One region of the Colwellia sp. BRX10-1 genome, then DNA from elsewhere that is predicted to be linked to it. Evidence: predicted binding sites of a transcription regulator. Region 1 holds the regulator's gene; each other region holds the start of a gene.

Region 1 (6,001 bases):
GCAGGTTGGCGGCAATTAATCAAATCGTGTTATTTTAATAAGGTACATTTGATTATTAAAACCAACAGACTAGTATTGAGATCTTGAAAAGGTATCAAGATCTCAATAAGCCAATATCTAGTTTAGGTTAGGAATAAAGTTGCAGTACCTAAGAAAGCGAATATTCCGACCACATCGGTAATCGTTGTTAATATCACACTACCAGCGAGAGCAGGGTCAATATTCATCCTTTTCAAAAACAGCGGGATAGCGACACCAGCGATACCAGCAGCGGTTAAATTCATTAACATTGCAAAGGCTATAACGCCACCAAGCATTAAATTTTGTTGCCAAATAGCCACAACACCAGCAATTAATACCGCCCAGATAACGCCATTAAGAAAACCAACAGCAAGTTCTTTCTGAATAAGTATTCTCGCATTTGAGTCGCCAACATGGCCTAGCGCAATGGCGCGAACAACCAGTGTTAAGGTTTGGTTACCGGCAACACCCCCCATACTAGGCACTAAAGAATTTAAAATAGCTAAAATAGCCAGTTGGCTTAAAACACCTTCGAACATACTCGATACAGCAACAGCAAGTAGTGCGGTAATGAGATTAACGCCAAGCCAAATAGAGCGTTGTTGCGTGCTTTTTAAAACCGGAGCAAAGGTATCTGCCTCTCCATCTAAGCCCGCCATACTCATCATTGAATGTTCGGCATCCTCACGAATAATATCAATAACATCGTCTATCGTGATACGACCAAGCAAACGGCCTTCATCATCAATAACTGGTGCAGAGAACCAATCAAATTTTTCAAAGAGTTGCGCTACGTCACTATCAGACAAATGCACTTGAATTGCTTCAATATCTTTATCAATGAGTGTTGAGACGATAATTTCAGGTTTAGCGGTAATGATCGCCGCTAGAGAAACGGCGCCAATAAAGTGATTCTTACCATCAACAACATAAAAAGAATCGGTCGCTTCAGGTAAATCACCCCGTAAGCGCAAATAGCGCAATACCACATCAACCGTTACATCGGGACGAATTGTTATGGTATCGGTATTCATGATACCGCCAGCGGTATCTTCTTCAAATGATAACGCGGCTTCGACTCGACCTCGGTCTTGCGAGTCCATAGCACTTAATACTTCTTGATAAACACTATCGGGTAGAGTACGTAAAACTTCAGCTAAATCATCAACATCCATGCCTTCAGCAACGGCGGCTAATTTTTCAGGGCGGATAGTTTTTAAAATACCTTTTCGAACTTCCTCATTGAGTTCTTCAAGTACTTCACCGTGATTATCAGCATCGATAAGTTGCCATAAAACGGCACGACTTTTCGGGTGAGATGACTCTAATATTAAAGCAATATCATAAGCTGGCATGTTCTGTAGTAATTTTCGAACGTGCACAAACATACCGCTACCAAGTGCTTTATTGACTTGTTGCAGGCGTTGATGATTTTGTTGTTGCTCTGATATTTCCGGCATAAAGTTTTCCTGTGCCGCAGTAATACGAAAATTATATTGTTTATATCTTAGTCAAGATGCGCTGGCTAAGGTGTTGTAATGAATGATAACGTAACTTTATTTTTTATTCAGTCTTTTTATCATTCGTCTTCATCAAATTTATCAGAAAATAACTGGCATACATCGTCAAGTGCTTGTTGAGCATCTTCTCCTTGGGTAATAACCTCTACGGTTTTTCCAAAGCCACCGGCCAGTAACATTAACCCCATAATACTACTGGCATCAGCTTCTTTGCCCTCTAAGCAAATAGTAACGTTAGCATTAAGCTTTTGGCTTAACTGGGCAAGTTTAGTGGCAGCACGTGCATGTAATCCCAGTTTATTGCTAATGGTTAATGATTTATTATATTTTGGCATACAGTGACCGTTATTAAGTGCTTTGTATTTTAATGTCGCGATGATGAGACTGGACATCTTCGCGTTCTTTTCTAAGATTGTTTGCTAATATTTCTGCAATATAAACCGATCGGTGTTTTCCACCCGTACAACCAATGGCGATAGTAATATAGCTGCGATTGTTTCTTTCTAAGTGGGGTAACCATGTCATCATAAAACTGTTAATTTGCCAGATAAATTTAGTGACAATCGGTTGGCTAGCAAGAAAGTCTCGCACGGGTTGATCTAAACCGGTAAAACCTTTTAAGTCTGTTTCCCAAAAAGGGTTAGGCAGAAAACGTGCATCAAAAACATAATCTGCGTCTTGTGGTACACCGTGTTTAAAGCCAAAAGATTCAAACACCACCACCATAGATGCCGAGGTTTTGCCCAAAATTCGCTCACGCACTAAATCAGATAATTGATGAGGTGATAACTGACTGGTATTAATATACAAACCCGCACGCGTGGAAATAGGCTCAAGCAGCTTTTTCTCTAAAGAGATGGCTTGGTCGAGTGGGATATTTTGTTTAATCAAAGGATGTAAACGACGCGTTTCACTAAAACGTCGAATAAGATCAGAGTCATCAGCATCTAAATACAGAATATCGAGTTTTACTGTTTTTGGTAGATAATCTAATATTTCTGAAACGTCATTAGGATCATTGGGTAAGTTACGTACATCTAAACTAACCGCTACCTTGTCGTAATCATTAATAACGGTATGTGCTAATGCAGGCAATAAATTCACCGGAATATTATCGACACAGTAGTAGCCTAAATCTTCGAGTACACGTAAGGCGACACTTTTACCTGACCCTGAGCGACCACTGACTATCAAGAGTTTCATTTGAGTTTTCCTGGATTATTATTAGATTTTATTAACGTTTAGCATGCTTTATTAAAGTAAAAAGCTCTTGCGAATTTTGGCATTTTCTTACTTGCTTTGCGAACTGTTTAGTACTAAATATTTGCGCAATACTTTGTAAGGTATCTAAATGTTGTTGGCAGTTTTCTTCGGGGACAAATAACGCAATAATAATATCGACAGCACGGTTGTCTATCGCATCAAATTCAACGGCTTGTTCACTGGTCAGCAATACAGCAATAACTTGTGACGTGTTAGTTAATCGACCATGAGGAATCGCAATGCCATTTCCTATGCCGGTAGAGCCAACCTTTTCACGCGCCATTAAGCTTTCGAATAATTGATGAGTATCAATATTGTCGAATTTTTTTGCCGCAGTTGTGCTAATTATTTCAAGGAGTTTTTTTTTGCTTGTACCCTTAATCGCACACAGGGTGCAATCAAGGGTAAGGATATCTTGCAACTTCATTATACTACTTAGATTCTTTGGTGAGTGAACAGGCGATAAACAGCATTAATGCTGATTCGTTTTACCTTTGTACTTCAATATTTGCCGGTCAAGCTTAACAACAAGACTATCAATAGAGGCATACATGTCAGCATTTTCAGCTTTTGCATGTAAATCAGAGCCACTAACGTGAACAGTCGCTTCAGCAATTTGATTTGATTTTTCAACGGTGAGAACAACATGAACATTATTGATATGATCAAAATGTCGGCTTAATTTTGCCATCTTAGTCGTGACGTTTTCTCGTAAAGCTTCGGTAATGTCAACATGGTGGCCAGAAAGATTAATTTGCATAAGCTTAATTCCTCATCTTTTCGTTAAAGTAAACTTTTTCGTTGGTTAGAAGGTGGAATAGAAAGTGACTCTCGATATTTTGCTATGGTACGTCGAGCTACATTTATCCCTTGATCGGCTAATAAATCAGCCATTTTACTATCACTAAGTGGTTTTGCTGGGATTTCGGCAGCAACAAATTTTTTGATTAATGCACGAATAGCTGTTGATGAACATTCGCCACCGCTTTCGGTGCCAACATGGCTTGAGAAGAAAAACTTCAGTTCGAAAATTCCACGTGGCGTATGCATATACTTTTGTGTCGTCACTCGTGAAATGGTTGATTCATGCATATCGACAGCTTCGGCAATATCATTTAAAACCATTGGACGCATGGCTTCATTACCATGTTCAAAAAAGCCAATTTGACGTTGCACAATACAGTTTGACACTTTTAATAAGGTATCATTACGGCTTTCTAAGCTTTTAATAAACCATTTAGCTTCTTGTAAATTTGAGCGAATAAATTGTGTGTCAGCTGTCGACTTCATCGAACGTGACATCGAAGCATATTGCTGATTCACCGAAAGTTTTGGCGCAGTATCAGGATTTAATTCGACCACCCAACGGCCATTTTTCTTTTCAACAGAAACATCAGGAATAACATACTGATCGTCACTCTTCATCACACTATCGCCTGGTCTAGGATCAAGTGATTGAATAAGGCGCACCACTTCGCGCAGTTGCTCTTCTTTCAGTCGAGTTTTACGCATTAATGTACGATAGTCTCGGCTACCCAGTAGATTAATATGGTCACGCAAAACTAACTTACTTTCTGCTAACCAAGGTGTAGCGGGGTCAAATTGATTAAGTTGAATGATTAAACATTCTGAAATAGAACGAGCAGCGACACCGACAGGATCAAAGAGGTTAATACGTTTTAGTACCACCTCAATTTCATCAAGCTCTACTCCTTCAATGGCAACACTTTCTAAAATGTCTTCACTAGATACCGTTAAGTAACCGGCGTCATCAACAGCATCAATAATTGCTGTCGCTATAGCGCGGTCTGTTTCGGTAAAAGGGCTTAATTCCATTTGCCAGCGCAAATGATCTTGAATGGAGTCTTGAGTCTCGCCTTGGTAAGTATAATCTTCTGAAGCTGGGCCTGAGCTTGAACTTGCTGCACCAGCCGTGTAGTTATCATCCCAAGTGGTATCCATGTTTAATTCTTCAGGGATATCGTTCTTGTCCATGGCTTCAGTGGTGGTGATTTCATCAATGGTAGGCGTAGCGTCTTCGCTACCATCAGAAGCAGGGGCTTCTTTAACGTCACCAGTACCGGCAGTGTGAGCTTCTTCAAGGTTGTCAGTACTTTTATCTTCGGGATTATTTGAAGACTCATCCATTTCTAATAATGGATTACTTTCTAAGGCTTCCTGAATTTCTTGTTGAAGCTCTAACGTAGACAGTTGCAGCAATTTGATTGCTTGCTGCAACTGTGGCGTCATGGTTAATTGTTGTCCTATGCGGAGTTGTAGAGTAGGGCGCATTTAGGTCATTAACTTCCTATTATTTTTAATGGGATATTTTCGTTTTTTTCATACGAAGATACTATTCATTTACTGACTACTATAGCGTGAATTGTTCACCAAGGTATACATCTCTTACGTGTTGATTTGCAAGAATTTGATCTGCAGTACCTTCTGCAATAAGTTCACCATGACTAACAATATACGCATGTTCACATACATCGAGAGTTTCACGTACATTGTGATCAGTGATCAACACACCAATGCCACGTTCTTTTAAGTGTAGAATAATTTTTTTAATATCACCTACTGAAATTGGGTCAACACCAGCAAAAGGTTCATCTAATAAAATAAATTTTGGTTCAGCAGCTAATGCGCGAGCAATTTCTACTCGGCGGCGTTCACCACCAGATAAGCTCATGCCTAAATTATCTTTGATATGACCTATGTTGAATTCTTCAACAAGATGTTCTAATTTCTCTTCGCGTTCAGCATCTGATAATTCTTTTCGTGTTTGTAAAATAGCCATAATATTGTCGTAAACACTGAGTTTTCGAAAAATAGAGGCTTCTTGTGGTAAATATCCGATGCCTTTTCTCGCACGCTCATGCATAGGCGCTAACGTCAGGTTTTCGTCATTTAAGATAATATCGCCACTATCACTTTCAACTAAACCCACAATCATATAAAAAGAAGTTGTTTTTCCGGCACCATTTGGGCCCAGTAAACCGACTATTTGTCCTGCTGAAACTTGCATACTGACATTTTTAACCACTTTTCTGCCTTTATAGGCTTTGGCAAGGCCTTTTGCCATTAGGGTGCTAGTGCTCATAAATTAATTTTTTCCTGAGTTTTCGCGTCTGTGGTTGTCGCTTTAATTTTTTCTTTCGGCTGAAAAATCGTTTTAGTGCGTTCGTTAGATTTAC
Region 2 (6,001 bases), 250 kb from region 1:
TAGGTATCAACGACATTTTGCATTTGCTTTTCTAATTCATCATTAATCCCTAAGTGATCGTCCTTAACTATTTTCTCCATGTAGGCTAAGCCGCCTTCTAGGTTTTCTAACCAGACAGAAGTACGGGTTAAACGATCTGCGGTACGCACATAAAACATTAAGTAACGATCGATATATTTCACTAAGGTTTCATCATCTAAATCAGTCGCGAATAAGTCGCCATGGCGAGGCTTCATGCCGCCATTGCCACTGACGTACAAGTTCCAGCCGTTTTCAGTAGCAATAATACCAATGTCTTTACTTTGTGCTTCAGCACACTCGCGTGTACAGCCCGAAACCGCAAACTTAATTTTATGAGGAGAACGCAAGCCCTTGTAGCGATCTTCTAAGAAAATGGCCATTGCCATGCTGTCTTGTTGGCCGTAACGACACCAAGTGCTGCCAACACAAGATTTAACCGTACGTAACGATTTGCCATAGGCATGACCAGTTTCCATACCTGCATCAATTAAGCGTTTCCATATCGCCGGTAATTGGTCAACACGTGCGCCGAATAAGTCGATACGTTGGCCGCCTGTTACTTTGGTATATAGGTTATATTCTTTAGCGACTTCACCAATAACAATTAACTTATCTGGGGTTACTTCACCGCCTGGCATACGTGGAACGACAGAATAAGTACCATCTTTTTGCATATTACCTAGAAAGACATCATTGGTGTCTTGTAGTGATACATGGTCGGGTTTTAATATGTAATCGTTCCAAACCGAAGCGAGAATAGACGCAGCTGCTGGCTTACAAATTTCACAGCCTAAACCTGAACCGTGTTTTTCTACTAACAGGTCAAAGGTTTTAATTTGTTCTGCTTGCACAATGTGAAATAACTCAACCCGGCTGTAAGCAAAATGTTCGCAAAGGTCAGTGCTAATTTCTACCCCACGTTTTTCTAATTCGTGATCTGTTACTTTTTTCAATAAGGCGGCACAACCGCCACAGCCTGTTCCTGCTTTCGTTGAAGACTTTACTTCACCGACATCAACGGCGCCACAATCAATAGCAGCAATAATATCGCCTTTGGTGACATTCAAACATGAGCAGATAGTCGCGGTATTAGGTAAAGCATCCACGCCTAAGGTGGGTTTTTCGCCTGAGCTAGGTAAAATTAAACCGTCGGGATTTTCTGGTAATTCAATACCATTTAATGCGTATTGCAATAAGGTATCGTATTCACTGGTATCACCCACTAAAACCGCACCTATTAATTCTTTACCATTGGCACTGACCACTATTTTTTTATAAATTTGGTCAGGTTGATTTGAATAGACGTAGCTTTTACAACCTTGAGTACGGCCATGAGCATCGCCGATCGATCCGACATCCATACCCATTAATTTTAATTTAGTGCTCATATCTGCACCAGTGAACTGCTGTTCACCGCCAATAATGTTATCGGCAGCCACTTTAGCCATAGTGTAGCCTGGCGCCACTAAACCAAAAATAAAGTTATTCCACAAAGCACACTCACCAATAGCGTAAATATTTTCGTTAGAGGTTTTACAGTTGTTATCAACCACAATGCCGCCTCGCTCGCCAACCGCTAAATCAAATTCACGTGCTAAATTATCATAGGGGCGAATACCGGCTGAGAATAAGATGACGTCAGTTTCTAAATGTGTTCCATCGGCAAAATTCATTCGGTGAACACATTCTTCACCGTCGACAATTTCATTGGTGGCTTTTTGTGTATGTACCTGAACACCAATACCTTCGATCATTGAACGCAATAAAGCGCCGCCGTCTTTGTCTAATTGCACGCCCATCAATTGTGGGGCAAACTCTACAACGTGTGTCTGCAGGCCAAGTTCTTTAAGGGCGTTAGCGGCTTCTAAACCTAATAACCCCCCACCAACAACCACACCAACTTTACCCGCTTTAGCTGACGCTTGAATGTCTTCTAAATCTTGAATAGTACGATAAACCAAACAATGGTCACGTTCTTTACCTGGAATAGGGGGAACAAAGGGGTATGATCCTGTCGCCATAACTAATTTATCGTAAGCGAAAATGTCACCCGATTCAGTCGTCACGGTTTGTGCAGCTTTATTAATATTAGTGACTTTCGCGTTGGTAAAAAAATTAACGCCTATTTCGTTGTAATATGCTGGCGTAGTCATGGCTAAATCATCAGCAGTTTTTCCAGAAAAGTACTCTGATAAGTGAACGCGGTCATAAGCTAAACGGTCTTCAGCTGATAGAACGGTAATTTCATAGCCGGCATGTTTCGCCATTTCATCAACAAAGTGATGGCCAACCATGCCATTACCAACGACGACGATCTTCTGAGGTTGTGTACTCATTTTTGGAACCCTACTTCTTTAAATTACTGCTGTAATAGCAGAATTAGATAATGATTTGTTATTAGCAATAAACGAACCAAGTAGTTTTTTTAATAAATTCAATTAGATAGTGATTTATGTGTGAGTTGTAACAGCGATTTTGCACTGCAGTGAAGGCATCAACGCACCAGAGGTGTGCACCATAATCATCAGCGGTAAGTGCAAAGGGGGAAAGGGTTAATTAACTAAAGATACCATCAAGGCAATAAACAATAAGGTTGATACTAATTGCCAAAAAAAGATAGGATCACGCTTTAACAAGGGTTGGTTTTTGTATTCTTCAACGGCAGATGAACTCGGTTTATTTAAATCACTAAAAAATTCTGAAAAGGCTCTATAGCGTTGTTTTGGGTCTGCAGCCGTTGCTTTTTGAAGGCTTAAATCTAACCACAAGGGTAACTCAGGTCGAAACTGTTTAATGCTGCGATATTGCATATCGTTATAATTTTTAATAGTGACTTCAGCACGTTGCATTGGTTTGTAAGGAAGTTCACCAGATAACATTTCATAACAAATAACCCCCAATGAGAATAGGTCACTTTGATAATCAGCTTGCATATGCAATAAGGTTTCAGGTGCAATATAATTTAATGAACCGTGTGGTACTTGTTCTTTTATTGTTTCTTGGTTTTCATCAAGTGAAGCGACAAATACGGTGCCGTAATCAATCAATTTAATTTGACCATATTCATCGATCATAATATTGTCGGGCTTTAAGTCGCGGTGAACTAAATCTAAACGTTGAAATGATCGTAATGCGCCGATCACTTGTTTCATTATATCGCGGACCTGCGCAATGCTAGGTTTAGGGTTGTCATGTAACCATTCACCCAGGGTTTGCCCTTTAATGTATTCACATACATGGTATAAAAACTGGCTGTCTTTTTTAGCGGATAATACACGCATGACATTAACGTGTTTAATGCGTTCTCCCACCCAAGCTTCCCGCATAAAACCTTGTAAATAAAAGGCGTCATCTGAAAAGTTAGCAGAGGGTGCTTTTAACACATAAGGCTTATCTGTTTTAACATCGACGACTAAATACAAGTGTGAACGAATACTGGCGTGTATTATTTTTTTAACAAGATAATCATCAAGTTTCTGCCCAACTTTTAATGCTGGAGGGATCGCTTTTGAACTTAGGTCGCGTTCAATTTCTGCCAGTTTCCGATTCGGTATCGCGTCAATATAAACCAGTAAGCAGGTCACATTGTCATGACTACCGCGCTCAAGTGCGGTGGCAACAATTTTTTCAGAAAGAGCTTCTAAGTCAGACTTATTTGGTGATAACGGCAATGAATCAAAGAGTGTTTTAAAAGCAGCTTTACTAACAAAGTCATGAATACCATCACAACTTAGCATAAATAAATCTCCTGCCTGTAAATCGACTTGATAAACATCAACTTCTAAATGGCTATCAGCACCTAATGCGCGTGTTAATAAATCCTGTTGCCCTATTTGTTTACGATTATGATCACGGGTTATAATTTCTAATTGTTGCTGGCGATATTTTGTTATACGGGTATCGCCAACATGAAAAATATAACCGGTGTTTGATTTAGCAATAAGCGCTGAAAAAGTCGTTAGCCATTGAGGTGAGTCTTGATTAACTAGAGCATCAACAAATCCGCTTTGTGAATACAACCAGTTATTTAAACTGCTTAATACTTTAGCGGCAGATTTCTGTGTAGACCATGTTTCGGGCGTAGCAAGATACTCTTGAATAAATTGAGTGACCGCAAGTTGTGAAGCTTCAGCGGCTTTACTTGCGCTCGATACTCCATCTGCGATAGCCACAACCGCGCCTTTAGCGCGTAATTCAAGTTTTTTTGGCACAATAGCAGCAAAAGCGTCTTGGTTTTCTGCCTTTAAACCTTTATGAGAAAAACCACCAAAGCATAGTTGTAAATCTACAACCGTGCTTTGGAGCGTTTGCTTCTCTGTATTGATAACACTCATGTTAGCTTAGTGACCGACATTAATTAATTCAACTGTGCCATCTTCACGTACCTCAGTCATTGTGCCTTTTGGCTCTACCATAAAGAGTAATGTAATAAAGCCTACCACAGCGGTAGCGGCAATCACCATAAAGAAAGTCGAGTAATCAACCATAGTTAATACGGTTAAGTAAACCACCGCACCCACGTTACCGTAAGCGCCTGTCATACCGGCAATTTGTCCCGTTAAACGACGTTTAATTAAGGGGACTGCTGCAAATACAGCTCCTTCACCCGCTTGCACGAAAAAAGAACAAGCCATAGCTGTTACTACTGCTAGGGCTAATGGCCATTCTCCGGTGATTTCCGACATGGCAAAATAACCCGCAGCTAAACCTGCTGTTAAAATTAATAAGGTTTTCTTTCGGCCAAACTTGTCTGATAACCAACCACCACCAGGACGAGACATTAAATTCATAAATGCATAAGTAGAGGCTAACATCGCTGCGTACACCATGCTTAATTCGAATGTTTCAGCGAAGAATAATGGTAACATCGAAACAACGGCCAACTCAGAACCGAAAGTTGCAAAATAAAGCACATTTAACACAGCCACTTGCTTGAATTCGTAACGATGAATTTCTTCGACCGGTTTTGAAAATAAGTGACCGTTTACTTTAATGGTTTGTTTTAATTCAATGGCAAACAAAACCACTAAGCTAATGTAGGCAATGACGGCACTTTGTTCTGTTAATAAACTGACACCGGCAGGTGATAATTTCCAGGTGAGTAAAGCTAAAGCGCCATACATAGGAATTTTCATAATGAGTAATAAGAAGAAGTCGCCCGTTGAGGTCACTTCCATTGCACCTGTTTGTTTAGGCTTGAAATACGTTGAACCCTTAGGTGTATCCGTTACGTTTTGATACCAGACAACACTGAAAACCAAGCTTAATACACCGGTAAAAGCAACGGCGTATCTCCAGCCATCTTCACCACCAAAGGCTAACGCTAGTGTAGGTAGTGACATGGCAGCAGCGGCTGAACCAAAGTTACCCCAACCCCCATAAATGCCTTCAGCCGTCCCTAATTCGTTAGCGGGGAACCATTCAGAAACCATACGGATTCCAATAACAAAACCCGCACCAATAAAACCTATTAAGAAGCGCGAAAGTGCCGCTTGTTCAAACGTATCTGCAAGCGCAAACATAAAACAAGGGATACTACACACACCAAGCAAAACCGCGAATGTTAAGCGCGGACCGTATTTATCGGTAAGCATACCAATGACAACACGCGCTGGAATGGTTAACGCTACGTTTAATAACATTAATGTTTTTATTTCAGCTTTTGTTAGCCCTAATGAATCAGCAATAACTGACACCAAGGGAGCAAAGTTAAACCAAACAGCAAACGTAATGAAAAACGCTATCCAACTCATATGTAATGCTTTCATCTTACCTTTGAATGAAAATATATTGAGACCTTCTTGACCGCTCATGTACCACTCCTAAAATTGAGTCAATTAAATAAGCAGGTTTATTTAATACTCATCATTGATTGAGTTACGTAGAGCAAAGGTAGTGCCATCATTATTACTTTATCTATCATATTGTTTTAAAAGACTTTATTGTTATTTTTATTGTGTTGATAATTTTTGGTGCACAA
Region 3 (6,001 bases), on a different contig from region 1:
TTCTGATTCAGTCAGTGTTGCCGCTGAACTTGATAAAGCTAACAAAGTACTACTGAAAACAAGCGTTTTTATTACAGATTGAAAAGGCACTTTAAGCATTATATTCCCTTTTATAGATATTATTGATTGTAGAATTAATTCAGTATCAAGAATCTTGCGCCGACATGCAAATAGGTTCGCCTTAAAAAAGTGGCAAACTATCTTTATTAAAACCATTGAGCCCTAATTAAGCGAATACTGAACTTTTAAAAGATTTATAGCTCAATACTACAGCGCTAAATATAAAGTAAACAAGGAGGATTACATTTGAATAAATTAAGCAAAGGACTGACCTTCTCGATTATCTTGCATATAGCTGTACTGATCATTTTTACACAAGGGTTATCAACAGTTCCACTTAGCGCAGTAAAAAATAACGATTCGGTTAACCCTATTATTCAAGCTCGCCTATATGTTCCTTTACGGTTAAGGAAAAAAGCGATTCTTACTTCCAGCAAGGAACCGCTAGCCATTAAAGAAACCATGCCAACAGATGAAAAAAAAAGAAGTAATGAATGGTTAGAAAAAACCAATAATAGGAAGATACAGCCTGCAAAGTTATCTAAACAGCCAATTGATAAAAACGTGTTGGAGAGTAAAACATCAAGTAAAAAAATGAGTCAAACGTCACTGGAGAAGCTTAAGCAACGTTTAGATAACCAAGCCCGTGAAAACGCTGCAAACGACAGCTTAACTAAATACCTAACCAAGAAGAGTACCGTTGGCCAATCCATCACAACGTATGATCAGTTAGCCCCAGCGAAAGCAAAAATTAAAGAGGTAGATTGTAATAGCAGTAAATTTAATAGTGCGCTAAAAGCGATGTCAACCTTGCTTGGCGGCAGTATCAGGTGTAATAGCATGCCTAATTTAAAAAACTTTTTAAATAAAAGAATGGCCGTAGCTGAAAAAAAAGCACAAAAAAGCCAGTGATATTTCGCTGGCTTTTTGTTAATCGCAATGTAACTAAAGAGAATTAGATTGAGAAAGAAGATCCACAACCACAGGTTGATGAAGCGTTTGGGTTATGTACTAAAAATCTACTACCTTCTAAACCTTCAATATAGTCAACTTCGCCGTCAACTAAATATTGTAAACTCATAGGATCAATAACCATAGTGACGCCTTTTTTCACAATAGTCATGTCACCGTCATTTACTTTTTCATCAAAAGTAAATCCATATGAAAACCCTGAGCAACCACCACCTGTTACATAAACACGTAATTTCAATTCCGGATTCTCTTCTTCTGTGATCAAAGATAATACTTTATTTGCGGCGGCATCGGAAAATTTTATTGGTAATTCGGGAGTTGACATATTGCTCTACTTACAAAGATGTTACGGGAGTGTCTCGCGTGTATTATCTTAAACTTGACTAATTTAGTCAAGTATTGTCTGAGATAGTAAAATTTATCAGCAAGAAGAAGAATTTAATCTGAAATATATACAAAAAATGCGCTATATAATTAAATATAGCGCATTAATTAAACCACTAACGGGTCAGTAGCTAATAGTAAATTAGTGAGTTATTTTTCTACGGTAAATAAGACCAAACATAGCAAGTAACATTAATACAAATGTTTGTGGCTCCGGCACTGCAATAGTATCTGTAGGTGGAGCAAAAGAAACTACACCTTCAATAATATCGTTAGCACAGGTCATTGCCCAGCGAAAGGCAATTTGATTAGCTGTCGCTAATGCAGTTCCAGTAACGTCAAAGGTAAAACTCACCTTACCGTAGCCATTCCATGTTCCACCAACGGTCTTAGCATAGCTATAAGAAGTATCTGCATACCATGAAGATGAATCATGAATCTTATCAGTATGATTATTATCAGCAAGCATAACCGCTTGATCAGCACGGGCACTGTTACCATGAAGAGTCGTTGAAGAAACAACTTGATTAGCACCAAAATTCGACTTTAATTGCCCAGTTCCTGAATTAGAATTACGTGCACCACTTAAATCGTAAACGTAGTTCCAATTTGTGCCGGTATTTGAATTAGCTGCAGCGCTAGTAAAGCTGTCATCTGAGGTATTTCCTTGGGGATCCCAAGGCGATTCTCCAGTACTGTTAAAACTATTATCAGCAGCCATAAACAAATCACCAAGCCTGATGCCGTCTCTATTTATATCGTTGTAAAATGCAGTAAAGATATCAACAGATAGTGTGGTACCGACACGAGAAACAAACATTTGGTCAACGTCATATAGATAAGATTTACCATTGATGTCATTACTATGACCTTTACCTATATAATTATCTTGAATATCAGAATAACCTTTATCAGTGTACTGATTCATTATGTTTTCGGCGGTAAGTGTTGTAGCAAACCCGTTAATACTTGATACTGAAAGTGCAGCGATTGCAATCCATTTTAAACATTTCATATTTTAAACCTACTTCTAAATACTGGCATAAATAACATGTGTAATAAAAACACAAGACTATGTATAAATTTTATTTACTTATTGACCCCACCCAATTCAATATTCAAGCCAAGATTAAAAAGCCCTTTATTTTTAAGTGCATAGGATTATATTATTTGATATATCGGTTATTTTACCTAAAAGTGTAAAAAATATCGACAACTATTAAATGTACAACTTAAACAATTAAAGATCTGCTAGATATTCATAATGACTCCTAGTATCCTTAGCAATTGATTTTCATAAGAGAAATAATTAAATGGCCTCTTTGGTAAAAACGACTTTAGCCTTACTCTCCGGCACAATTTTATTGCTGAGTTCGCATGCTCTGGCTTTGCCCGATCAAAACGCAGATAAACCTTATGAAGATGCCCTAGCAAGCTTTTACCTTTCTGAACTCAACGCGGCAATTATTCATTTAAAGAATGCCTTAAAAAATGATCCTGAACATTTACCTTCTATGGTGTTACTCGCCGAAGTATATATTGCTATGGGTGATGGCGCTTCGGCAGAAAATCAACTAGAAAACGCCCAAGAAAAGAATGCCGATGAAAGTAAAATACTGCCGTTAATGCTTGAAGCTTATCTTTTACAGCAAAAATATAAAAAAGTAATTAATGCGCCAATGGCTTCTATAACTCAAAAACAACAACTGAGTAAAGTTGCCGTATTGCAAGGACGTGCTTTTATAGCGATGAATAACTTAGCGCAAGCAAAAGTTTTATTCCAAGAAGCTTTAGAGTATATGCCTAGTAGTATCAAAGCCCAATTAGGCATAGCACAAGTAGAGCTGCTTAATGGAAATATGCTCCAAGCAAGAGCCTATATTGATAAAGCACTCTCTTCATCGCCAACAAACAGTATCGCTTTGACAATGCTTGCTAATATAGAACAGCAAGCTGGCAATCGGATTGAATCGTTAAAAATAATTTCACAAGTTATTGAGCTAAACAATAAAGATTTTCCTGCGTTACTTACGCGAGCCAGTTTATATATTGAACTGGGTGATTTTCAACTTGCTTTAAACGACCTTGGTATAATCATCACAGAAATCCCCAATGAGCCGAAAGCAAATTATTTAAAGATAATTGCAAACAGTGCCTTAGGTAATACTGAAGAAGTTAATAAAACAACCGCTCATATCAATACCGTATTAATGGGATTACCCGAAGATATAATGAAACAGAATCCCGTGTATCTTTATTTAGCGGGTGTGATTAGTTTTCAGCAACAAGAAAATTTAAAGGCTCAAGATTTTTTGCAAAAATATATCGCTATTATTAGTGACGATATAAGAGCGTTAAAGTTAGCCGCTCAAATTGAACTCGCATTAAATAATCCCTTTCGTGCAAAAACATTATTAGTAAAATCTAAGCTAGTAGCCCCTGACGACGTTGAAACATGGTCGCTTCTTGGTCAGACCTATACCGTATTAGGAGAACTACAACTTGCTGAAGATTACCTCAAAGATGTTATTGACAGTGATAAAGAAAATCCCCAACCTTTATTTGAGTTAGCAAAGTTAGAAATTTTAACAGGAAAGTTCCCACAAGCTATTACTCACCTTCAATTAGCAAAATCAATAGATGCTAATATAAGTTTTATTGTGCTGCTCGCAGAGGCCTTCCAACAAAACAATCAGTTTGAACAGGCACTAGAGCAATTAGACCTTGCGTTAATTTTACAAAGTGATGATAGCGTTTTGCACTTAAAAAAAGGTATTTTATTAGGTCAATTAGAACAGCACCTACTAGCAAAAGAATCACTAGAACAATCACTAAAGTTAAACCCTAACAACCTTAGGACACTTGTCCATTTATCAAGAATCGATGTTATAGAACAACAGCCAGAAAAAGCGATAGCAAAAATAAATAAGAAAATCGTTGAACTAACAGAACCCAATTCATTTTTACTGATTGAGCTAGGTAATATACATCGCCTAACCAACAATAATAATGAAGCGTTATCAGCCTACAAAAAAGCCTACAGTGTTGATAATACTAACCCCAATGCATTAATAAATATTATTGAAATACAAGTCATGCTTGGCCAATTGAAAGAAGCGATAACCTTAACCAGTGAGTTTTTAAACAAAAACAACAAAGCAGGAAGTATTTATCTAGCACTGGCTAATTTATACATGGCAGATAAAGAATACCAAAAAGCGTTTAGTACTTTCGAATTGGCGGTTAAAAATAGTAATGATAAATCAAATGTTTATAATATTTTTGCTGATGCACAATTGTCACGATCAGATTTTGAAGGCGCTACACTCAGCTTAAAACGATCTATTTCATGGAATGCTGAAAATCTTGACTCCCATTTAAAGTTGTTTGATATTTATCTGCAACAAAAAAACGAAACGTTAGCGCTCGATATTTTAAAGCGTATAGCCAAAAAAAGTACTAATATTATATTTTTAAACAACCTTGAGGGTAACTTATACTTACAATTAGGAAAACTAGCCGAAGCAGAAAAAACATTTCTAGCTTCCTTGAAAAAAAGTCAAAACCGACCCGCCGTTTATGGTTTATATCGTGTATACAAACAACAAGAACAATTTTCAAAGGCGCTTGATTTATTGACCCTTTGGGTTAAAGAAAATCCAAGAGACATTACCTCTCAAATAGCAATCGCGGATACACTAGTCGCAACAAATCAACTGCAGAGTGCTGCTAAAAAATACCAAGATTTAATTGAGGTGTTTTCTGAACTGCCAATTTTGTTGAATAATGCCGCACAAGTATTCATTAAACTGGAGCAGTTCCCTCAGGCATTAACGTATGCAAAAAAAGCAGACAAGATATTACCTGATAATGTCGCAATAATGGATACACTTGCTTGGTCTTATACCCTAAATAAACAAGCAGATTTGGCACTACCTATATTTAGACAAGTTATTGTTAAAGATTTCAACAATGCTGAAATAAAGTATCACTTAGCTGTTACTTTATATCAATTAGATCGCAAGGGTGAAGCAAAGAAATATCTAAAGGCTGCGTTAGAAAATGAAAGTACACTTCCTAACAGAGCTGCTGCTATAGCACTTATGGAAAAGCTTACTGAGGAATAGCGTGAATAATTAAAAAACACTTGTCATTATTGAGTGTTTTTTAATAAATCATTCCAGATATAGCTCTGATCTATTCGCTGATATTTTTGCCATCTATTTTTTGGCAAAATAGCAGCTAACGCTAATTTTTCGGGTAAAAAGTTTTCAGGAAGAGTGAACTCACCTTCAACAATTTGAAAATATTGAAAACTAAAGGATAAATCTTTCTTTGTAGATACCGATATATTACTTAACTTTAATTCGCTTGGCTTATTATCTAAACTTCCCAATAAAGTAAAATCGACATAGCCTTTAGCAAAACGTTTACGTACTTGCTGTTGCATTAAAACAATTTGAAAACGAAAATGATGTGGACTGGCTGTTGGGTGGATCATCATTCGATCAATCGCCAATCCATCAGCGGTTTTTTCTGGTGCCATCACTTTTTCATAAAAAGCTAATTCTTTTTTTACTTCATA
Region 4 (6,001 bases), on a different contig from region 1:
GGATGGAGGTACTTATGATTTGTCAGGAACAAAAATCATGACCGTTCATCCTGAACATATACGTTCCTTGCCATCCTTGGCACCACGCTATTGCCTCCAGGGATGGAGGTACTTATGATTTGTCAGGAACAAAAATCATGACCGTTCATCCTGAACATATACGTTCCTTGCCATCCTTGGCACCACGCTATACCGTTCATCCTGAACATAAAAAGCCCGTTATTGAACATCAATAACGGGCTTTATTTGAGCGAGTTTACAATACCATTAATCGATGTTGTGCTGCTCTAGCATCTCATCAAACATTTTTTCAACAGATTCATCAGGTGCCGCGGTAAAGTTACTCACCACAACAATCGCTATTGTTGAAAGTATAAAACCAGGAACAATTTCATACATCACTGAACTCAATAGTTCACCACCGACAGTTATCGGAGCATAAATCCAAATAAGAACGGTTATAGCGCCCGTTAACATACCTGCTAAAGCGCCTTGCTTGTTCATTTTTTTCCAGTAGAGACTTAAGATAACTAGTGGTCCAAATGCGGCGCCAAATCCTGCCCAAGCATTACTAACCAAACTTAAAATAGAGCTATTTCGGTCATAAGCTAATGATATCGCAACAATAGCAACTAGAAGTACAGATAAACGGCCAACAAAAACAAGCTGTTTATCAGTAGCATCTTTATTTAGAAACGCTTGATAAAAGTCACCGGTTAATGAGCTTGATGTCACTAATAATTGAGAAGAAATGGTACTCATTATAGCAGCTAAAATAGCGGCTAATAAAAAGCCAGAAATGAGAGGGTGAAATAAAACCTGAGAAAATAATACAAAAATAGTTTCTGGATCGGTTAATTCTGTACCCGTTTTCGCCACATAAGCAATACCAGCAAAACCAGTTGCCATAGCACCACAAATAGAAACGATCATCCAAGTCATACCAATACGACGAGCAGCAGGTAAATCTTTAACTGACCGGATTGCCATAAAGCGCACAATGATATGTGGCTGGCCAAAATAACCTAAGCCCCAAGCCATCGCTGAAATAATCGCCAGCGCACTAACACCATTGAACATATTAAACTTTTCAGCATCAATAGAATGAATAACATCATTCATTGCTTGTACGCCACCAATGTCGCTTATGACCACAAAAGGTACTAGCACAAGCGCTACGAACATAATACACCCTTGCACAAAATCGGTTAAGCTTACGGCTAAAAAACCACCAAACATAGTATAAAGTACAACAACACCTGCGGTAACGTAGAGCCCAACTTCATAATCTAATCCGAAAGAGCTTTCAAACAATTTACCACCAGCAACGATACCTGATGAAGTATAAAGCGTGAAAAAGACAATAATAACAATTGATGAAACTACGCGAAGCAAATGGCGCTTATCATTAAAACGGTTTTCAAAGAAATCAGGTAAAGTTATCGAATCATTTGCTACTTCGGTATAAGTTCTCAAACGAGGCGCAACAATTAAATAATTAAAATAAGCACCAATTACTAAACCTACGGCGATCCAAATACTGCTTAAACCTGTCACATACATAGCACCTGGTATGCCCATTAGCATCCAACCACTCATGTCAGAAGCCCCAGCGGAAAGAGCCGTCACTGAAGGACTTAGATTACGCCCTCCTAGCATATAACCTGCTGCGTCACTGGTCGATTTTTTAAAGGCATATAAACCTATACCGATCATAACAATAAAATATAAACCTAAAGAAAATAATGTACCAAATGCCAAATTAACCTCCGAAAGTAGTATTATATTTTTACTAAGTAAAAAAAATGTTAAAAAGTTCTGTTACTAAGCAAAAAATAGAATAAGCTAGTATGACTAGATATTTTGCTATTACTATACTTTTATTCTTTTCAACTATATTAAAGGTATTATCCATGTAATGTTTTTATGCCAGTAACTAATATATAAAAATAGTTGATGCTAATTTCTCCTTTTTCAAATATATTCAATATAGTTACGAAAAGATCAGGAACTTTTATGTATTTTTATGCCGCCAGGCAACCCATTCTAGATAAAGACAAAAATCTTTTTGCCTATGAATTGCTATTTAGAGACAGCATTGACAACGTTTTTCCTGATATTGATGGCGATGAAGCCACCACAAAAATGATTGAAGCAAGTAAATTTAACTTAGGTATAGGAGAATTTACTGGTAATAAGCCCGCCTTTATTAATTTTACCCTTGAAACATTAAGTCTTGGTTACGCAAATATGCTGACCACTGATGAAGTCGTCGTTGAAATTCTTGAAACCGTTAAGCCGGGTAAAAAGCTATTAGCTATTTGCAAAGACCTTTATGAACAAGGTTATACATTAGCACTAGATGATTATGAACATAAAAAAGTATGGATACATTTTTTCCCTTATATCAAAATAATAAAAATAGATTGGAAAATATCCACTATTGAAGAAATTAAAGAAGTTAAACAAGCGATTACTAATTTCCCTGATATTAAATTGCTTGCAGAAAAAGTTGAAACTTACGACGAGTATAATCAAGCACTAGAATTAGGCTTTGAGCTATTCCAAGGCTTTTTCTTTGCTAAGCCTGAGATGATAAAAACTAAAAGTCTCTCTCCATCACAGATTGCCATGGCTGAGTTACTTTATGAAACATCAAAACCCGAATTAGATTTAATCAGTATTACTTCAGTCTTTGAACGCGATGTAACGCTTTCTTATAAACTATTAAGATATGTTAACTCGGCAATATTTCGCAGACGCAATGAAATATCAACAATAAAACAAGCACTTGTAACACTAGGGTCACAAGAATTAAAGCGATTTTTAGGTTTGATGTTTGCTATAAATGTTAACCCTGACAAACCTTCAGAGTTAATTAATTCAGCGATGGCTCGTGCTAAATTTTGTGAACTTGTCTCAAAGGATATTAATGCTCCAATAGATTCATCTATTGCTTTCTTAACGGGCTTATTATCATTAATTGATGCAATTTTAGATGAAAAACTTGAAACTGTTTTAGAAAAGTTACCACTTGCACAAGAGATAAAGGTTTCTTTACTCACTAAAAAAGGTGTCTTGGCTGAATTAATCCAGTTATTAGAGTACATAGAACATGCACAATGGGATGAAACCACTATTGTTATGAAGAAGTTAGGTATAGAAAAGGAAAAAGTCATTAGAGATTACAACCAAGCACTTTCTTGGGCTGACGAGCAGTCACAAATGACAAATGGCAGTTAATTAAGTCAATGGGTCGATTGACAAAAAACAAGTAACCAAATTGTTTACTTGTTTATTGTCAATGATTAGAGAAAGACACACCCATGCTATAATAGGCGCTAGAGAAGTTTATCTGTATTTAGTTAAAATTACATAAGTTCTTTAGCGTTTTTAGATGAAACAGTAGTGGTTAATAAATTAAAGTCTTTTAACACTATTATTTCGTTAGTTAATCTGTCTTCAAGTGCATCGATGTCGACAACAGATTGACAAAGTACTTCACTACTTTTTTTAATTTGTTCACCACGAGATTCCATTTCGTTTTCCATTTTTTCACCGAAATCCTCCATACGAGATTCAAAAGCGTTCATATCGCCACCAGAGAAAAGCATCTGTTGCCCTACCGCTATCATTAAACTACCAATCGAATTTTGCACCGTCTTTTCTATTGCACTTTCAATACGTTGCTCAAAATCTTCGTTGAAAAAGTTTTCTCCTGAAAAACCATCCTCATCAAAATAAATGTCATTATCACTGGTTAAGCCCAGATCTACTTCTTTACGTATCTCTGAAAGTTGACTAGTAATTTCAGCACTCAGCGTATTATCTTGGCCTAGTAACTCATTAAACGCTAAGTTAATGCCGTCATTCGCAAGATCAATAGCATCCAATGCAACACTTTTTACTTGTGGAACTGCAGCCCTAATGCCAGACGAATAATCATGAACCAAGGATTGCTGATTATCTGTTAAGTCAACTTGAACACCATTGACATATAATCGTTCATTATCAACAATTTTATAGAGTGGCAGTTTACTTTTAGAGAATTCAATGGCGGTTGGCGTAATTTTAATACCACCAGATATTGTTGCATTGCATGAGTCATTTGTAAAAGATGCGGTGGAAGCGAACGTACTGCTGCTTGCCAATATAAGTGCTGTTGCGATGAGTGTTTTCATATTATGCCCTTCGATTGTTATCGATTAAATAATGCCTAACTTAATATAGACATTACAAAACTAGTGCCAACTAGTAAAACCAATAAAATTCAATAAGATACAAGAAAACCACAAAATAAAATGAAAATTAAATACCATTTATTAGTGAAATAAACACATTTGTGGCTAATATGCTAATTGTTGCATTTCAATGAGACGGGATTGGCAGCGAGCGAACTCAAAACTTAATTGCTGTCCTTGGTAAAGCTCAATAATATCAACTTCAGCATTAATAATAAGTCGTATATTTCTATCATAAAATTCATCAACAACAGCAATAAAGCGCCGAGCTTCATCATCTAAGTGGCGAAGTTGGCTTAACAATTTACCGTCGCGTTGATAGTCATCTTCTACGCCTGATATAACAGACGTTATGCGCTCTCCATCAAATTGAGGAACTTGGTCAAGCAATACTAATTTAAAATGATCAGCTAGGCTAATGTAGTCTCGCTGACTTCTAGGACCAGAACATAGTGCATAAAAATCGAAAAGTATAATAGTATCTGTTTTCGCTTGAAAAGGGATTTTACGGTGGTTAACGGTTATATTACCTGAAGTGCCTACAATACCCGTAATATCTAAAAACCTTTGTCTAAGCGTTTTGTTATTTAATGGGTAAGTATAGTCACGATATGCGATTGCGGTTTCATCATAACGGTCTAAGCGATGATCTACAGCACCATCAACCGATAACACTTGGCAATAATCGTTAATTAAATCTATGGTAGGCATAAATCTTTCGCGCTGTAATCCATTACGATAAAGTTCTTCGGGTCGACAGTTAGAGGTAGCGATTAAAATAATATCTTGTTGAAAGAACGCCTGAAATAAGCCAGAAAGCAACATAGCGTCACCAATATCTGAAACATAAAACTCATCAAAACACAGTACTTTGATCTTTTTAGCCCATTGCTTAGCAATAAACGTTAATGGATCACTTTGTCCTGTACATAAATTTAATTGTTGGTGTACTTCTTCAATAAAGCGATGAAAGTGAATACGTTTTTTAGCTGTAACGGCTAAATTTTGAAAGAAGAGATCCATAAGCATGGTTTTACCACGACCGACTCTCCCATAAAGATAAATACCACGAATAGCAGACGATTTTTTCAGTCGTTTAGCAAGCCAAGATTTACGCTCATGTTGATAGATTTGTTCAGAAAGATCATCAAGTTTGGCAACGGCATTAACTTGTGCATAATCGTATTTAAAATTATTCGAAGTAGATAGAGCTTGGTAAGCTGAAAGCATATCTTAAGTTTTAAACGTTGAAACTAAATTTTTCCCACAAAAAAAGGGTGAGACATAAGTCTTACCCTTTTTAGCAATTTATTTGTATGAGGTAACCTAAGTTAGCTCAAGATACAAAATTAAAGAGCTTGAATGTTCTCAGCTTGAGGACCTTTCTGACCTTGAGTTACAGTAAACTGTACTTTTTGGCCTTCAGCTAGAGTTTTGAAACCGTCGCCAGAGATTGCAGAAAAATGTGCGAAAACGTCAGGACCAGATTCTTGCTCGATGAAACCAAAACCTTTAGACTCGTTGAACCATTTTACTGTACCAGTAGTTGTAGACATAATAGTATCCTATTTGTTTAATATAATTAATCTTAATTTTGTTTTAGCCATTAAATAAATTTAATTCACTAAAACGATGATGCTGAGAGTGTTGCTATGACTTATTAAACAGGACGAGCTACTAACATAACTTCGAAACTTGGTACATAAATATAGGTAGTACTTTCTAGCTGCGTGCATTGTATATCGTTGACAGAAAGAGTC

Evidence for each region. Region 1 encodes sigma-54, which starts transcription at its own class of promoters, with help from an activator protein. Its sites were predicted from a motif close to GTTGGCACGNNNNTNGNNT; they were not measured.
Region 2: the regulator sigma-54 is predicted to act here: its motif matches at 2,420-2,438, upstream of nirB (nitrite reductase large subunit NirB).
Region 3: the regulator sigma-54 is predicted to act here: its motif matches at 2,526-2,544, upstream of H4J75_RS02775 (PEP-CTERM sorting domain-containing protein).
Region 4: the regulator sigma-54 is predicted to act here: its motif matches at 4,234-4,252, upstream of H4J75_RS10260 (DUF2884 family protein).

What each region holds. Positions count from the first base shown of each region.
Region 1 is NZ_JACGWC010000001.1:445,687-451,687, reverse strand. Features, by position in the region: gene pmbA (metalloprotease PmbA) at 1-19, shown strand, start outside; gene mgtE (magnesium transporter) at 123-1,481, opposite strand; gene H4J75_RS02015 (HPr family phosphocarrier protein) at 1,601-1,876, opposite strand; gene rapZ (RNase adapter RapZ) at 1,890-2,744, opposite strand; gene ptsN (PTS IIA-like nitrogen regulatory protein PtsN) at 2,776-3,231, opposite strand; gene hpf (ribosome hibernation promoting factor) at 3,277-3,564, opposite strand; gene H4J75_RS01995 (RNA polymerase factor sigma-54) at 3,588-5,096, opposite strand; gene lptB (LPS export ABC transporter ATP-binding protein) at 5,176-5,907, opposite strand; gene lptA (lipopolysaccharide transport periplasmic protein LptA) at 5,904-6,001, opposite strand, start outside.
Region 2 is NZ_JACGWC010000001.1:200,542-206,542, reverse strand. Features, by position in the region: gene nirB (nitrite reductase large subunit NirB) at 1-2,357, opposite strand, end outside; gene H4J75_RS00900 (bifunctional protein-serine/threonine kinase/phosphatase) at 2,574-4,355, opposite strand; gene H4J75_RS00895 (NarK family nitrate/nitrite MFS transporter) at 4,362-5,834, opposite strand.
Region 3 is NZ_JACGWC010000002.1:61,393-67,393, forward strand. Features, by position in the region: gene H4J75_RS02760 (M20/M25/M40 family metallo-hydrolase) at 1-99, opposite strand, end outside; gene H4J75_RS02765 (hypothetical protein) at 307-972, shown strand; gene erpA (iron-sulfur cluster insertion protein ErpA) at 1,016-1,357, opposite strand; gene H4J75_RS02775 (PEP-CTERM sorting domain-containing protein) at 1,559-2,431, opposite strand; gene prsT (XrtA/PEP-CTERM system TPR-repeat protein PrsT) at 2,730-5,543, shown strand; gene H4J75_RS02785 (DUF6776 family protein) at 5,570-6,001, opposite strand, start outside.
Region 4 is NZ_JACGWC010000010.1:32,775-38,775, reverse strand. Features, by position in the region: gene putP (sodium/proline symporter PutP) at 268-1,761, opposite strand; gene H4J75_RS10265 (EAL and HDOD domain-containing protein) at 2,017-3,243, shown strand; gene H4J75_RS10260 (DUF2884 family protein) at 3,372-4,181, opposite strand; gene zapE (cell division protein ZapE) at 4,347-5,471, opposite strand; gene H4J75_RS10250 (cold-shock protein) at 5,591-5,797, opposite strand.